2 regions of the Shewanella sp. GD03713 genome follow, and region 1 is predicted to be linked to the other one. Evidence: predicted binding sites of a transcription regulator. Region 1 holds the regulator's gene; the other holds the start of a gene.

Region 1 (8,157 bases):
CCTCAGATCTGCAAGACAATACCATGAAGTCTCTCTCCGAAGCGGGCGATATCGCCGCCAAGGAAGTCAGCCAAAAAATCATCTTTATCAACATTATCCTGCTGATCGCGATTCTGCTTTCCGCCTTTATTACCGTGATAGTGACCCAAAGCCTGCTGCGCACCATACGTGAAGTGGTGGCGCTACTGAATGAAATCGCCGATGGCGAGGCAGATCTCACCCAGCGCCTCCCCGTAAACGGCCATGACGAATTGACCCAACTTGCCAAAAACTTTAACCGCTTTGTGCTGCGGATCCAGCAGTTAGTGGCCGAAGTCAAAGACACGACTGTTCAAATGGTTAGCGCATCAACCCAGTTAAACAGTGTGACTCACAGTGCAACTCAAGACATGAGTTCACAGCAGAATGAAACCCAACTCGTCGCCTCGGCCATCACCGAAATGGCCGCCAGTGCCGTCGAAGTTGCCGCCAGTGCCGATACTGCCAATAAGCTCTCAGAAGATGCCAAAGCACAAGCCCTCCTCGGCCGCGAGACTGTTACCCGCGCCACTCATTCGATGAGGGAACTGGCGAGCAAAGTCGAAGCCTCGGCCACGACCATAGAACAGTTACGTAACGACAGCGATAAGATTGGTGCCGTGCTGGATGTGATCCGCGCCATTGCCGAGCAAACCAATCTGTTGGCGCTCAACGCGGCCATCGAAGCGGCTCGGGCAGGCGAGCAAGGACGAGGCTTTGCCGTGGTTGCCGATGAAGTACGTTCACTTGCCAGCAGAACGCAAGAATCGACCAAGCAAATCCAGCAAATCATCCAAACACTGCAGGATAGATCGGGCTCAGCGGCGACCATGATGGGACAAAGCCGAGAAGCCACCAACAGCACGGTCGAGCAAGTGACCCAAGTGGAATCGGCCCTCTCGACTATCACCGAAATGGTCATGTCGATCACCCACTCGGTTTCACAAATGGCCCACGCTGCCGAGCAGCAGTCTACCGTGGTGGAAGAAATTAATATGTCGATCAACAGCGTGAATGACAGCGCCTACCGCACTCTGACGGGGGTTAAACAGGCAGCAAGCTCTGCCAATGGCTTGCTGGGGATAGGTCAACAGCTGGATGGTTTAGTGAGTGAGTTTAAGGTGTAGCCAGTAGCGGATAAAGAAATAAGCGCATCGACATAAGACCATATAAAACCTAGGTATGACTTCAATAAACCTAGGTTTTATTGTCGTTTATGCTGAAATCTCTCCTCGCCAGTTTAAGATAGCGCATTTAACTTGATGACCGCGAAGGTTGCCCCTTGCGCGTCGGCAATTACCGAAAAACGTCCCACATCGGGGATATCGCTTGGCGGCACGCATATTTGCGCACCTAGCCCCTGCGCCTTAGCGGCAAAGGCATCACAATCCGCCACCACAAAATAAGGCATCCAATGGGCGGGGATCTCGCCCCATTCCGGCATCATTTTCATCATGCCTCCCATAGACTGACCGTCGATTTGCCACTCGGTGTAATCGATGCCGGGTACATGGCTAGGAAGTGCGGTCCAAGGAAACACTTGAGTGTAAAAACTGGCTTCGGCGCTAGGTTCGCGGCAGGCCAGCTCCACCCAACACAGGGTATTTTCTTCACCTTGGCGACGCGAGCCTGAGTGATTTTTTGCTTGCCACAGGGCAAAGCGTGCTCCTTCGGGGTCGCTCACCTGCGCCATCACGCCCGCTTCACCCACCACATGCGGGCCCATGTGTAATTGCCCACCCGCAGCCAGGATGGCGGCAACCGTCGCCTCGATATCCTTAACCGCAAAATAGATCCGCCAATGGCTGGGGATCTGTGGTTCCGACTCAGGGATTTGATACATGGCCCCTAAATCGTCCCCCTCCAGATTGAACAGCGAGAAATGACCATTAGGAATCGCCATTTCCACCGCATTCCAGCCAAATAGTGCATGGTAAAACGTCTGTGCGCCCTGCCAGTCATGGCTCGCCAGTTCGACCCAACAGGCCTGTCCCTGTGCATACTGAGTAATCCTCATTGCAGACTCCAATCAAACAGATAATGTGTTCGAGTTAAGCTGGAGTTTGAGCAACTGTCCAGTTTTGGCGATAAAAAGATGAATATAAAGAAAAAGCCCTCAATTTGAGGGCTTGATTCGTAGGCAAAATACTTAGGAGAACTGCGGCAATAAATTCGCCATCGCGAGTAGATGACAAGCCCCTGTCACCACGCCATATAACACCACAAGGATAATTAAGGGCGTGCCACCAAAGACTCTAAAACCTTGATGGTTAGGGAACTGCTGTCTCGATTTATAGGCCATCAGTGCTGGCACTATCACGGCCCAAACGGTTGCCGCTAAGGCTGCGAAACCAATGGCAACCAAAAAGCCATCGGGGAACAGCAAACCTAATATGGTCGGCGGCACAAAGGTGACGATTGCCGTTTTCATCCGCCCCGAGCGCGTATCGTCAAACCCGAATAAATCGGCCAAATAATCGAATAAGCCTAAGGTCACGCCAAGGAAAGAAGACGCCACAGCCAAGTTAGCAAACAGAGTTAACATGCTGTTTAACCAGCTACTTTCCATCACTTTCGACAAGGCGCCGACTAACACCCCCATATTGCCACCCTGGGCAATAATCTCACTAAATTGGCTGCGGGGAATGTTGCCCATAGTGGCGACTAACCAGCAGACATAAATGATCAGTGCGATGAAAGTGCCGACGAAAATCGCTTTGATGATGGTCGATGAATCTTTGCCATAGTACTTCACCAGACTCGGCACGTTGCCATGGTAGCCAAAACTTGCCAAGCCAAAGGGCAAAGCAGCCCACAGATAAGGCATAAAGCTTTGATTGCCATCCGGTTCAAGCAACTTAGTCACATCGATCTCGATCAGTAAATTACCAATCGCGAGGAAGAAAGTGATGATCATCCCGCCGAGCATTATGGTCGTAATACGATCCACCGCCTTGGTGCTGATCAACACGATACAGGCGAGCACAACCGCAAACACTAACCCGGCGACACTCTGGGGTAACTCAATCCCCATGCCCTGTAGGCTATGGTTAACAATCGAGCCGCCGCCACTGATGTAGGCGTAGGTTAAGATGTAGAGCACGAAGGCAATCGATACCCCATTCACGATCCGCCAAAACTGGCCTAGGGTCTCCTTGGTCAAGGTATCGAAACTCGCCCCCGGCTCGAAATGCAGGTTGGTTTCGAGCAGTAACAGCCCCGACATCAACATGCAGAACCAAATACCGAGTAACATCAGTACCGAGTAGCCAAACCACATGCCAGCGCCCACAACGGGCAAAGAAAACATCCCCGCCCCGACTGTGGTGCCAGCAATAATCATGGCACCACCAAGCAAAGACTTGCCCACCGGCTTATTCTTCGCCGCATTCATATGGTTAGCCATTAAACGATATGCTCCGCGGTCACGCTCGCTACTATGGTTTGTCTCACTGAGGCTCGAAGTAAGCTATTGGCTTGATCGCGAATGCGCTCGACGTCGGATTTATCTTCCTTCTCGGAAAAATAACCTAACTCTTTAAGCTTAACACTCAAAGTGTTATAGAGTTTCTTGTCGTAAAATTCTGGTGCAGTAATTCCATGCAGCGCCCCTAAACGTTGGGCCAGCAGATGGCTTTCAGACTCCAGCTCCGAACGCTCCATCTTAGGTCTGTGGGCCAGCAGATTGAAGATAATCGCATAGCGTTGCAAGGTTTCGCTAACGCTTCCGGCCAGCAACAACATTTGACTGGTGTGCTCGGTCACCACCGACAGCGTATCGCTTTCCTGCACTAGACCCTGCTCAATAAACAGATCCAGCACTTGATTCACATAACTTGGGAGGTCCTTGATACCCATGAATAACTCCGCCTTCAGTAGCGGATAGAAGTCACTCACAATCCCTAGGATATGGGCTCTTGAAATCTGCTTATTGTTGGTTAAGCAGCTAGCAATCAACGACGGAATAATAAATAAGTGGATGATATTGTTACGATAGTAAGTCATTGAAATCGCTTGATTCGCGTCAATAGATACTATCTCACCCAGAGGATCGGCATTGATGGAGAACTTATTCAGCTCTAAACCTTGCTGCACTAAGTGCTTGCCATCACCTTCGGCCACCGATGTAAACGAAGTGTAAGGCACACGCTTGAGCAGCGTCAGGTACAAATCTAACTGACGCTCGAGCAAGCAACGCTCTAGGGCATTTTGCTCCGACGCCAATAGCACTAAGCTGGTCAAGGTGATTGAACTGGCGGCGGCGGCATCGTTAATGCGGGTCATCACACGATTCGCTAACACGTTCACCGCAGGGGTTAACCAAGTCGGTTTTTGTTCGGGATCGTCGGCCACTTCAGTGCGCCAGTTTGGCGCCGTCTCATTCAAGAAGTTTTGCAGTGTAATCGGCTCACCAAAGTTGACATAACCTTGGCCAAAATTACCTAATTTACGAATAGCACCAAAGACTTGCCATACAGATTCTTTCTGTTTCTTCTTACCACTCAACTCTTTGTGATAAGTCGCCACTTCCATCACGTGATCATAACCTAAATACACAGGCACTAAGGTGACAGGGCGTTCGATGCCACGCAGCACACTGTTGATCGTCATGGCAATCATGCCCGTTTTCGGCGCCAATAGACGACCGGTGCGAGAGCGGCCACCTTCAGAGAAATACTCCACCGAATATCCCTTAGCAAACAACTGATCGAGGTATTCACGGAACACGGCCGTATAGAGTTTATTGCCGTTAAAACTACGGCGAATAAAGAAAGCCCCGCCACGGCGGAACAGCGGACCAGCAGGCCAGAAGTTTAGGTTAATCCCCGCCGCAATATGCGGTGGCACCATGCCTTGGTAATACAAAATGTAGGATAACAGCAGGTAATCCATATGGCTGCGATGGCAAGGTACATACACAATCTCGTGACCATCATGGTGAAGCTGGCGGATTTGCTCGGCACCTTTGATATTGATACCGCTGTAGAGCTTGTTCCATAACCAAGTTAAGAAACGCTCGGCAATACGCACTAGGCTATCGGAATAATTCGCTGCAATTTCATCAAGATATTCAATTGCTGTTTCACGAGCTTGGGTTTCGGAAATCTTCTTACTCGCCGCTTCTTCCTGAATCGCCTTGCGTAAGGATTCGGATTTCAACAGAGAGTGGAACATCGCCTGCCGATTAGGCAACACAGGCCCTGTCATCACCTTGCGTTGACGGCGGAAATGCACTCTCGCCACCCGCGCCAGTTTATGGGCAATCCCCATATCGGTGCCGTGTTCGTCGGCCATATAACGCAGCGATACCGCATTAGAAAACTGAACAAAGTTGTGGCGGCCTAAAAATAGGATCATCAGGCACTTACGTAACCAAGTTGGATTCTCGCGCTCAAGCACAGCCGCCTTCATGGTGTCGTCTTCTTTACCCGGGGTACGGCCCCAATACAGACTCACAGGCACCAGCTGAATATCTAACTCTGGCTTTTCCTTATGGACAGCCAACAAACGCATAAAACATTCGAGGAATGGCTCATTGCTGGCACGTTCGCCAAACAAAGGCTTACGCCCTTCGAGACAAACGACGCGGGGCGCGACAACGCCATTTACCACGAGCGGCTCGTAGGGGCTTGGCAAACCCAGCTTAGTGGTGATCTCGCTTAACGCAGCAATATCACTCAGGGATTCTGTTTTCATTACATAAGCAAGCGGTCTGGAGGCGTCCAGATTCAGATCGGCAAAGGGATCCTGCGGCACAACAATAGTGTGCACTAAGTGTTTTTGGATCCAGCGTAATGATTTCAACCAAAGAGAGTCTTGTTTAGGCATTATTCTTATGCAATGTAAGTACGTTCATTAGCCCCATAGAATACCAGATTCTAGGGAACATTCGCTAATACTCTCCAATCGCGTTAAAAAGTGGTTAATACTTGCACTACGAATAATACTGTATATACTAACAGTAACTGTATAGAAAAACAGGAAAGAACATGAGACCGTTGACGCCACGCCAAGCCGAAATTTTAGAGCTGATTAAACGTAATATTGCCGAGACTGGCATGCCACCCACCCGGGCCGAAATCGCCACCCGTTTGGGTTTTAAAAGTGCAAATGCTGCCGAAGAACACCTTAAGGCATTGGCGAAAAAAGGCTGCATCGAGATCATGCCTGGCACTTCCCGCGGGATCCGTCTCCCCGTTGAGGAAGAAGATAACAGCGAATCAGGCTTACCACTGATTGGCCAAGTGGCTGCGGGCGAACCTATTCTCGCCCAAGAGCATGTCGAACAGTACTACCAAGTCGACCCTAGCATGTTCCACCCTGCCGCCGATTTCTTACTGCGTGTCAGAGGTGACAGTATGAAGAACATCGGTATCCTCGAGGGGGATCTGCTCGCCGTTCATAAAGTACAGCAAGCGCGCAATGGCCAAGTAGTTGTTGCTCGCGTTGACGATGATGTAACAGTTAAACGCTTTGAAAAGAAAGGGAATCTCGTTTATCTACATGCAGAGAATGAAGATTACTCCCCAATTAAAGTCGATTTAAGTTTCCAAAGTCTAACAATAGAAGGGCTCGCCGTAGGGGTGATCCGCAATGGAGATTGGCTATGAACAAACTACTAGGTAATGCCCCGCGTCACCCCGGTTTATGGCTCGATGCGGTACGCGAAACCGATACTGACTGGCAGCATACGCCTATTATCACTATGCCCACCGAGAGCCAAGGGCGCCAAGAGCTGATGCAGCTTAGCAAGCAGTTAGCACAATTGAGCCAACAAGGCCGCTGGGTCGTGCTCATCAACCCTCCGAGTATTGGCTACAAGCAGTTACTGGCCAACGCTGGCGTGCGTATGGACCGAGTTCTCTTAGTCCATGCGAAAGATGAAGTCGAAACCCTGTGGGCCATGGAAAAAGCCTTAACCAGTGGCACTTCAAGCGCAGTAATTACTTGGATCCACTCACTCGATGCCCGCGACAATCGTCGTTTGCAAATTGTGGCCAAGAGCGCTCGCGCCATGGGAATAGTGCTCGAAGGTGTCGTAAATCACTCGACTGCGGACGCGACACTCAAGCAACCCGCTCACTTTGCCCAAGGTAGTTTTTTTAGCTCTGTTCATTAAAATTTTTGCACTGCGTATTTAGCCTTGAAAGCCGCCTCACCTGTGAATGTGGGGCTTTTTTTTGGCAATTTTTCAGACAATTAGAAAAAGAAGTGATCTTGATCAATTTTTAAACAGCAAGTATGTTTGATTCAGACGAGCATAATATATCGCCCGTTTAGGCAAAAAATATCGACGATTTATCGAATATCTCTTGCCCACAAAAATCGAGAATAATGGGTTTATTCAGCAGTATGTGCCAGTGTGGCTAATACCAGCAGTAACAATACTTAATCAAAAGTAAGCCGCCAACGCACGTTGAAGTCAGAGAAGCTTTTTTGGGAACTGAAGAGTTTGCATAGAGTTGAGACTTACTGTGTTGCTCTTCTTTGTAGTTGCTATTCGCAATTGGCAGAGGAGAAGTCTTGTGAAGCAATGGTTGTATTGTTTACTCGTGGTGCTATTCGCCCCACAGTTGGCCGCAGCGGACATGCGGTTCAACATGACCCCCGGCGTAACAGAAATCAGTGACAAGGTTTATCACCTGCACATGACGATTCTGTATATCTGCTGCGCCATAGGCCTAGTGGTTTTTGGCGTGATGATTTATGCCATGATCAACCACAGGAAATCAAAGGGCGCGGTCGCGTCTCACTTCCATGAGAGTACAAAAGTCGAAATCGCGTGGACGATTATTCCTTTTGTCATTCTGATCTTAATGGCGATTCCTGCCACGAAAACTCTGATTGCCATGGAAGATCCCAGCAATGCCGATCTCACAGTAAAAGTCACTGGCTCTCAATGGAAATGGCATTATAGCTACTTCGATCAAGATATTGATTTTTACAGCATTCTCGCAACCCCAAGACCTCAAATCGAAGGTAGTGAAGCTAAGGGTGAGCACTACTTACTCGAGGTCGACAAACCCCTAGTATTACCGGTCAATCGTAAAATCCGTTTCTTGATGACCTCAGAGGATGTTATCCACTCATGGTGGATGCCCGCCTTTGCCGTTAAAAAAGACGCTAACCCAGGTTTTA
Region 2 (8,157 bases), 2.9 Mb from region 1:
GTATGCCCGGGGCAATGCAACACGCTTAAACTTTGTTCACCCACGGTAACTACATCACCATCCTGCAAATATTGCTCGGGCTCAAAGGCTTCGCAGTGGGGAAAACCAAAGTTTTGGCTCTGTTTTGGCAGGTTATCAATCCAAAATTTGTCCGCTACATGGGGGCCAATAATAGGTACATTCGTTTGTTGCGCCAACAGCTTAGCACCGCCCACATGGTCGATATGGCCGTGGGTCAGCAGGACTTTTTCAAGGGTCAGTCCCAACTTGTCCACTTCGCCTAAAATACGGTCGACATTCCCTCCCGGATCGACAACCGCGGCACGCTTAGTTTTTTCACACCAGATCAAGCTGCAATTCTGCTGGAAAGGTGTCACAGGAATAATTTGATACTTCATAGCTTCAATCTCGTGTTATCCATAGCCGATAGATTACGCTAAGAGGCTTATCATGGCTCAAATTTTTACAATAAAAATTGATCTTAACCAAAGGCTAACCAAATAATCCCAACTTGCGACAACAGGGCTTTTGTATACAATCTGCCCTAAACAACAAGCCCTACTCTTAAGGTTAATTGATGAAACCCGATATGATGCTCGCTGGTGTTCTCGCCAAAAAACACACTTTTACCCTGCCGCTTAATTATCAACAGCCGATTGGTGAACAGATCAGTGTGTTCGCTCGGGAACTCTGCGCCATTGAAAATAAAGATAAAAAACTGCCATATATCGTTTTTTTTCAGGGAGGCCCCGGCTTTGCTGCCATGCGCCCCGCTAATAATAGCGGTTGGATCCGCCGCGCACTCAAAGAGTTTAGAGTATTGTTGCTCGACCAACGGGGTACAGGACTCTCTAGTCCCATCAATTACCAAAGCCTCGGCCACTTAACCCCAGAACAACAGGCCGAGTATTTAAGCCACTTCAGGGCAGATAGTATTGTCCGTGATGCCGAGGCGATCCGTACCCAACTCTGTCCCGCCGATAAATGGGCGATTTTAGGTCAAAGTTTTGGTGGTTTCTGCGTGCTGCATTACTTAAGCGCCGCCTCTCAGGGCGTGAGTGAAGCCTATATTACCGGCGGAATTCCTTCTTTAACACGTAGCAGCGATGAGGTGTATCAAGCCACCTATCAGCGCGTACTCGCTAAGAATAAGGACTTCTTCCTACGCTTCCACGATGCGCAGCATCTGGTGACTCGCCTCGCCAAACATTTACTCGAACATCCAGTGCATTTAGCCACCGGCGAGCGCCTCACGGTCGAAATGCTGCAACTGCTCGGTATTAACTTGGGCATGGAGCAAGGCCCAGAGTCGGTTTACTATTTGCTTGAACAGGCGCTGGTGCACTCGCCCCAAGGTGATTATGTCAACCCTCTGTTTTTAAATCATTTCTGTCAATTGCTCGACTATAACACCAACCCGATTTTCGCCCTGTTACACGAGGCCATCTACTGCCAACACAGTGCGTCACAGTGGTCTGCCCATAGGGTGCGTGAGCAGTATCCGGCCTTTAACTATCAAGTGGGTAAGCCTTTCCTGTTTACCGGCGAAATGATTTACCCTTGGATGTTTGAACAATTTAGCCATTTAGCGCCACTGCAAGCCGCGGCCAATCTCCTTGCCCATAAGACGGACTGGCCAGCACTGTATAATCTTGAGCAGCTCAGCCATAACCGCGTCCCCGTTGCTGCGGCGATTTACAGCGAAGATATGTACGTAGAGATGGACTATAGCCTCGAAACAGCCAAACAAGTTGCGCACTTAAAGTATTGGTTAACCTCAGAATATGAACACAATGGCATTCGAATGGATGGCGAGCGGATCTTAGATAAGCTCATTAGTCTCAACCGCGGTGAACATTTGAGATAAATGTTAATTTTAAGGGTTAATTAAGTAAAAGCTGTCATTGTGTGCTGGCTCCTCATCCATATGAGTGATTTTGGCTACAACATTCAACGACCAATTTCCGTAAGAGTAATCCGTATTGGCTTACTCTTTTTTTTTGCCTAAAAAAATGCACTCAACGGGGTTGAGTGCATGACAAACATAGTCAAAAAAGCAGGGGAGCGAGTTTCTAACCAAGATGAAATTAACGTTTCATCTATCAGCACTCGCTAAATATCGTGATTGGCGGCAATTAAATATCGCGGAATATATTAAATATCGTTACTAGATCGCGAGCATTAGCGACAGTTTGATTACATTTGTGTCATCAAGCTTGGGCGGGCGCTTTGCTCGCTCGCCGTCTAGGCGTAGTAGGCGTACCGGATGTCGAGACCGTCGATTTAGCCGCGGTAGTTTTAGCGGCCGAGCTTCCCACTGCCGCGTTTTTAGTGCCGGATTTTTTCCATCCTGCCCCTTTGGCTCCAGCTTTTCGATAGCCGGACTTTTTCGTTGCTGCACGCTTAAAGCCCTGCCCTTTTAAGCCATTGAGGGCTGAGGGTAATTGAGCGCCCGCATTTTCAATTAAGTTATTTAGCGTCCCCAGCAGTGGTTGCATAAAGCCTTGATATGAGATTTCTTTATGGCAGATGCCGTTTAGACTTGCCTCCCACAGCGCCGTCATATCGGGTGTCGTGGCGCTAAGGGGTAAACTATTAATTAAGCCCTTGCCCACCTCCGTGGCCACAATCGACTTGCCCTGACGCTGAATAAAGCCCCGTTTAAACAGCAGTTCAATAATGCCTGCGCGAGTCGCTTCCGTACCTAAGCCATCGGTTTCCTTTAAAATTTTGCGGATCTCTGGGTCAGTCACATAACGGTTAATCCCCGTCATCGCACTCAGCAAGGTAGCATCGGTAAAGGCTTTGGGAGGTTGAGTTTGCTTCTCGACCAATTCACCTTGGTGACAATGAAGAACTTGTCCTAAGGTAAGAGGCGGTAACTGACCAAGATATTCCCCTTCCTCTGTGTCCTTGTCGCCTTGCGCAAAACTCGCTGCGGATGATGCGTCCTTTCGTTCGTTCTCTTCTCTGGCAAACAGTTGTTTCCAACCGAGAGACTTATCCTGTTTTGCCTTAGTTTTAAAAAGGCCACCTTCGATCGTCACTTCGACCGCGGTTTCACTGTAGCAATAGGCAGGGTAAAACTGCGCCAAATACTGGCGAGCAATATGCAGATAAAGCTGCCTTTCCCGCTGGCTTAAACCAGCTAGATTGGGCTGTTTTTCCGTTGGAATAATGGCGTGGTGAGCATCGACTTTTTTATCATCCCACGCCTTAGATTTAAGCCGAGGATTGGGCGCCTCAGCGTGTGCGACTAACTCGGGCGCACCGCCCGTAATGGCCGCTAATACCCCGCTTGCAAGCCCATGCTGCTCGGTGGGCAAATAACGACTGTCTGAGCGTGGATAAGTGATTAGTTTATGGCGCTCGTATAAGCTTTGGCAGGTATCGAGCACGTCCTTCGCGCTCATCCCAAAGCGCTTGGCGGCATCGATTTGCAGCGCCGATAAACTATAGGGCAAAGGCGGATTCTGCTGCTTATCCTTAGTGCTTAACTGGGTCACTTTGGCGGGTTTATCGGTGATCCGACGCACCACATTTTGTGCTAGGCCCTTAGCGAGCACGCGCCCTTCCTCATCCATATAGGGTAAACAGGCTTCACTGGGTTGCCACTTCGCCGTGAAAGCCTGATCTTTGTCCGTCACTAAGTGGGCCAGAACCTCATAAAAAGGCTTAGATTGAAAATTTGCGATTTCCTCATCGCGGCGCACGATAAGCCCAAGCAGCGGGGTCTGTACTCGACCGACCGATAGTACGCCCTGATAGCCGACCTTTTTCCCTTGAATAGTGTAGGCCCGCGTCATATTCATGCCATAGAGCCAATCGGCGCGACTTCTGGCAAGCGCCGAGGTCGACAAAGGAATAAACTCACGATTACTGCGAAGTTGCGACAAGGCACGTTTCACCGCCTGCGGGTTTAAGTCGCTGATAAGGAGTCGCTGCGTTTGCTGTAATTTATCGCCCGTCACGCCCAAATAGGCGATCACTTCATCAACCAATAACTGCCCTTCTCTGTCGGGATCGCCCGCATTCACTAGCGTATCGGCCTGCTTCACCAGCTTTTTAAGTACTGTGAGTTGGCTGCGGGTCGCGGCCTTAGGTTTAAGCTGCCACTTCTCAGGCACTATGGGTAAATGCTCAAACTTCCACGATTTAAACTCGGGATTATAGGCATCGGGCTCAGCCTGTTCGAGCAAGTGCCCGACACACCAAGACACACAGTTACCGTTTGCGTCTTCGATAAACCCGTCACCTTTTTTGTGGGGTTTAGGCAGCACATCGGCGATTGCACGCCCTAGGCTTGGTTTTTCGGCAATATAGAGGATCATATCTACATTAAATACTGGATATAATTACAGTGTAATTTAGCCCAAAGCAGACAAGAGTGCAAACCGCCGTTTTACCTCGAGGGCCGATTTAACTCGCTCTGCGGTAACGAAACACTAAAGCTGTGTAAATTTGGTTGAGAATAATTCTCATCTAAACATAAAATCCCTTGCATCCGTTACGAAAAATCGAGAGAAACAAATGAATACACTGACCTTGCCCAGCCCTTCAATCCCAGCCTTTAAGCCAGCACTCGCCTTAAGATTCAATCAATTGGTGATCTTCCACAGCCTGTTATTATTGGCGTTAAGTCTGCTTTGTGAAATGGGGCTTAAAAGGCTAGAGCTTGAGGCGTCTTTCCTTTATTGGGGAGTTATCCTGTATTTGCCCGTGGCCGTGAGCCTGTCTTTGCTATTAAAACATAGCGTTAGCCGCCGCAGTCTGGCATGGCTATTCGGACTATGGATGCTGTTATGGCTGGTGATGTAAGCCCCGGTTTTAAGCCTTGTATGGATACCCACACTTACATCCGTTTAGGTCAAATAAAGAGCTCTAACTCCACGCACCTTGTCTCATCTTTCTCCTACATCCCGACTGTCAAACGCAGCTCAAAACCTAGCTAATTAAGGCACCGCTAAATCCCCTATCAATAAAGCAATCAAATAAAGAACGTTAAATTATCAATTATTTAACAACTTTAGCTATGAAGCGGCTTAAAAAGTCGTTATGTTGAAGCTCTTGGACGTCCCCACGCGTCTTAACCTTAGGCCTAATTGGCTGTTTAGTAGCCAAAATCACAAACAAAAATCTTAAAAACTCTGCAAAAACAACAGAATATTGGAGTTGAATTATATGAATGAGATTGTTAATGCGGTCAACAATATCGTTTGGAGCCCCGCGCTCGTTTATCTTTGCCTCGGTGTAGGACTCTTTTTCTCCCTGCGCTCACGTTTCTTACAGTTACGCCATTTACCCGAAATGATCCGTTTAATGTTTGATGGTAAGAGTACAGATGCTGGCGTGTCTTCCTTCCAAGCTTTAGCCATGACCTTAGCGGGTCGTGTGGGAACCGGTAACATTGCTGGTGTTGCCACAGCGATTACCTTCGGTGGGCCGGGTGCATTGTTTTGGATGTGGATGGTGGCGTTTCTTGGCGCCAGCTCCGCATTCGTCGAATCCACCTTAGGCCAAGTCTACAAAGAAAAAATCAACGGAGAGTACCGCGGCGGCCCTGCCTTTTACATTGAAAAAGGCTTAGGCATGAAGTGGTACGCTTGGACATTTGCCATTGCGACCATTTTTGCCTGCGGGATTTTACTGCCAGGCGTGCAAGCCAACTCGATTGGTTCGAGCCTAAAAACCGCCTTCGATATCGACCCTAACGTCACTGCCGCTATCCTCGCTATGCTGTTAGGTTTCATTATCTTTGGTGGCGTGAAACGTATTGCCCACTTCGCCAGTACCGTAGTGCCCTTTATGGCGCTCGGCTATATCATCGTCGCCTGCGTGATTATTGCCCTTAACATTGGTCAGCTGCCCGATATTATTATGTTGATCCTAAAAAGCGCCTTCGGCCTCGATGCGGGCTTTGGTGCGATTCTCGGTCTTGCGATTATGTGGGGGGTAAAACGTGGTATTTACTCAAACGAAGCAGGCCAAGGTACAGGGCCGCACGCCTCTTCTGCCGCAGCGGTAAGCCACCCTGCAAAGCAAGGATTAGTACAAGCATTCTCTGTGTACATTGACACTCTTTTTGTGTGCTCTGCCACTGGTTTTATGCTGCTCATCACTGGACTTTACAATGTGCAAGGGCCTGAAGGTGTCGCGCTCTACACTGGCATTGCCGGCGTTGCAGCGGGCCCTGGCTATGTGCAAACCGCGATGGAAAGCATGATGCCAGGCTTTGGTAATATGTTCGTCGCCGTCGCGTTGTTCTTCTTCGCCTTCACGACCATTGTGGCCTACTACTATATTGCCGAGACCAACATCGCTTATATCAACCGTAAGGTAAATCGTCCTTGGCTGACCGTAGTACTGAAAGTGGTGCTGATGGCGTCAACTGTCTATGGCACAGTGAAAACCGCCGATTTAGCATGGGGCATGGGTGATATTGGCGTAGGTTTAATGGCTTGGTTAAACATTATTGCCATTATTCTATTGCAACGCATCGCCTTCACTTGCCTTAAGGATTATGAGTCACAACAAAAACAAGGTATTGAGCCGCGATTCGATCCTGAAAAACTCGGTATTCCCCATGCGGACTATTGGGTTGAGCGTAAAAATGCGCAGGATGAGCAAACGGCTCTCAATCAATCAGGCGAGAATCCCAAAGCTTCATAAGTGTTTATTATCAAAACAAAAAAGCCAGTGACTCATCACTGGCTTTTTATTTGGCGTTTTAAAGTGTGCTAACGCTTACCGCCAAACACACTTTTTCATCTTAAGCATTTCATCTTATGGATGGCAAACGTTGTGTAACTCTAAGTTAGTGCCAATGTCTTTATTACGGTCGGCTTTGGCATCGTCGTTACGTAACTGAGTTAAGTGGTCGAGGTAAGATTGGTCAACATCGTTAGTGATGTAGTGACCGTCGAACACTGAGGTTTCGAAACGTTTGATCTCTGGGTTTTCCATTCTCACCGCTTCAACCAGATCCGGCAGATTTTGGAAGATAATGCCATCGGCGCCAATCAGCTTAGCAATTTCGTCGGCATCACGACCGTGGGCAATCAGCTCATTCGAGGTTGGCATATCGATACCGTAAACGTTCGGGAAACGAATTTCCGGTGCCGCCGAGGCAAAGTACACTTTCTTCGCACCCGCTTCACGCGCCATCTCAATGATTTGCTCAGACGTGGTACCACGAACGATAGAGTCATCCACTAACAGCACGTTCTTACCTTTAAACTCAGTGTTGATGGCATTGAGTTTACGGCGTACCGATTTTTTACGCTCCTGTTGACCAGGCATAATAAAGGTACGGCCGATATAACGGTTCTTCACAAAACCTTGGCGGTAAGGTAAGTCCATGCAACGGGCGATTTCTAATGCGATATCGCATGAAGTTTCAGGAATCGGGATCACCACGTCGATATCATGGTCGTACCATTCTTTTTTGATCTTTTCACCGAGCTTGGCCCCCATGTTCACGCGGCTGGCATAAACAGAGACATTGTCGATAGTCGAATCAGGACGCGCAAAATACACGAATTCGAAGATACAAGGTGAGTAGCTTGGCTCTTTGGCGCATTGGCGAGTGTAAAGCTGACCATCGAGAGAGATATAAATCGCTTCGCCTGGCGCCACATCGCGCATCACTTCAAAACCCACTGCATCGAGCGCCACGCTCTCAGAGGCCACCATGTACTCAGTACCGGTTGGGGTTTCGTGCTTACCTAATACCAGTGGACGAATACCGAAAGGATCGCGAAAAGCCACCAGACCTTGACCGATAATCATAGCCACAACCGCGTAGGCGCCACGGGCTTGCTCGTGCACCTTGGCAACAGTGTCGAACACCTCATCGGCGGTCAGCATCAAGCTGGTAGTTTTTTGCAGCTCATCGGCTAACAGGTTCAATAATACTTCTGAGTCGGATGTGGTGTTCACATGGCGACGTTTTTTGATCAGGCCTTCAGCTAATTCAACCGTGTTGGTTAAGTTACCGTTATGGGCTAATGAAATCCCAAATGGTGAGTTAACATAGAAAGGCTGCGCTTCTGACGCGCTGGAACTGCCTGCAGTAGGATAACGTACGTGGCCAATACCTGCATTACCCTGTAGGCGCTGCATGTGTTTGACTTCAAATACATCTTTGACCAGACCATT

The links. Region 1 encodes LexA, which represses DNA repair genes until DNA is damaged. Its sites were predicted from a motif close to TACTGTATNNNNATACAGTA; they were not measured.
Region 2: N5E87_RS07795 (DNA topoisomerase III) is a predicted target of LexA. The motif match lies at 4,344-4,363, and genes of this name have one in related genera.

Annotation. Positions count from the first base shown of each region.
Region 1 covers NZ_JAOCIW010000001.1:4,639,072-4,647,228, forward strand. The annotation lists gene N5E87_RS20295 (methyl-accepting chemotaxis protein) at 1-1,145, shown strand, start outside; gene N5E87_RS20300 (VOC family protein) at 1,259-2,035, opposite strand; gene mtr (tryptophan permease) at 2,168-3,424, opposite strand; gene plsB (glycerol-3-phosphate 1-O-acyltransferase PlsB) at 3,424-5,847, opposite strand; gene lexA (transcriptional repressor LexA) at 6,009-6,629, shown strand; gene N5E87_RS20320 (SulA-like leucine-rich domain-containing protein) at 6,626-7,138, shown strand; gene coxB (cytochrome c oxidase subunit II) at 7,545-8,157, shown strand, end outside.
Region 2 covers NZ_JAOCIW010000001.1:1,729,231-1,737,387, reverse strand. The annotation lists gene N5E87_RS07805 (MBL fold metallo-hydrolase) at 1-398, opposite strand, end outside; gene N5E87_RS07800 (alpha/beta fold hydrolase) at 578-1,867, shown strand; gene N5E87_RS07795 (DNA topoisomerase III) at 2,211-4,331, opposite strand; gene N5E87_RS07790 (hypothetical protein) at 4,531-4,818, shown strand; gene N5E87_RS07785 (alanine/glycine:cation symporter family protein) at 5,182-6,669, shown strand; gene purF (amidophosphoribosyltransferase) at 6,784-8,157, opposite strand, start outside.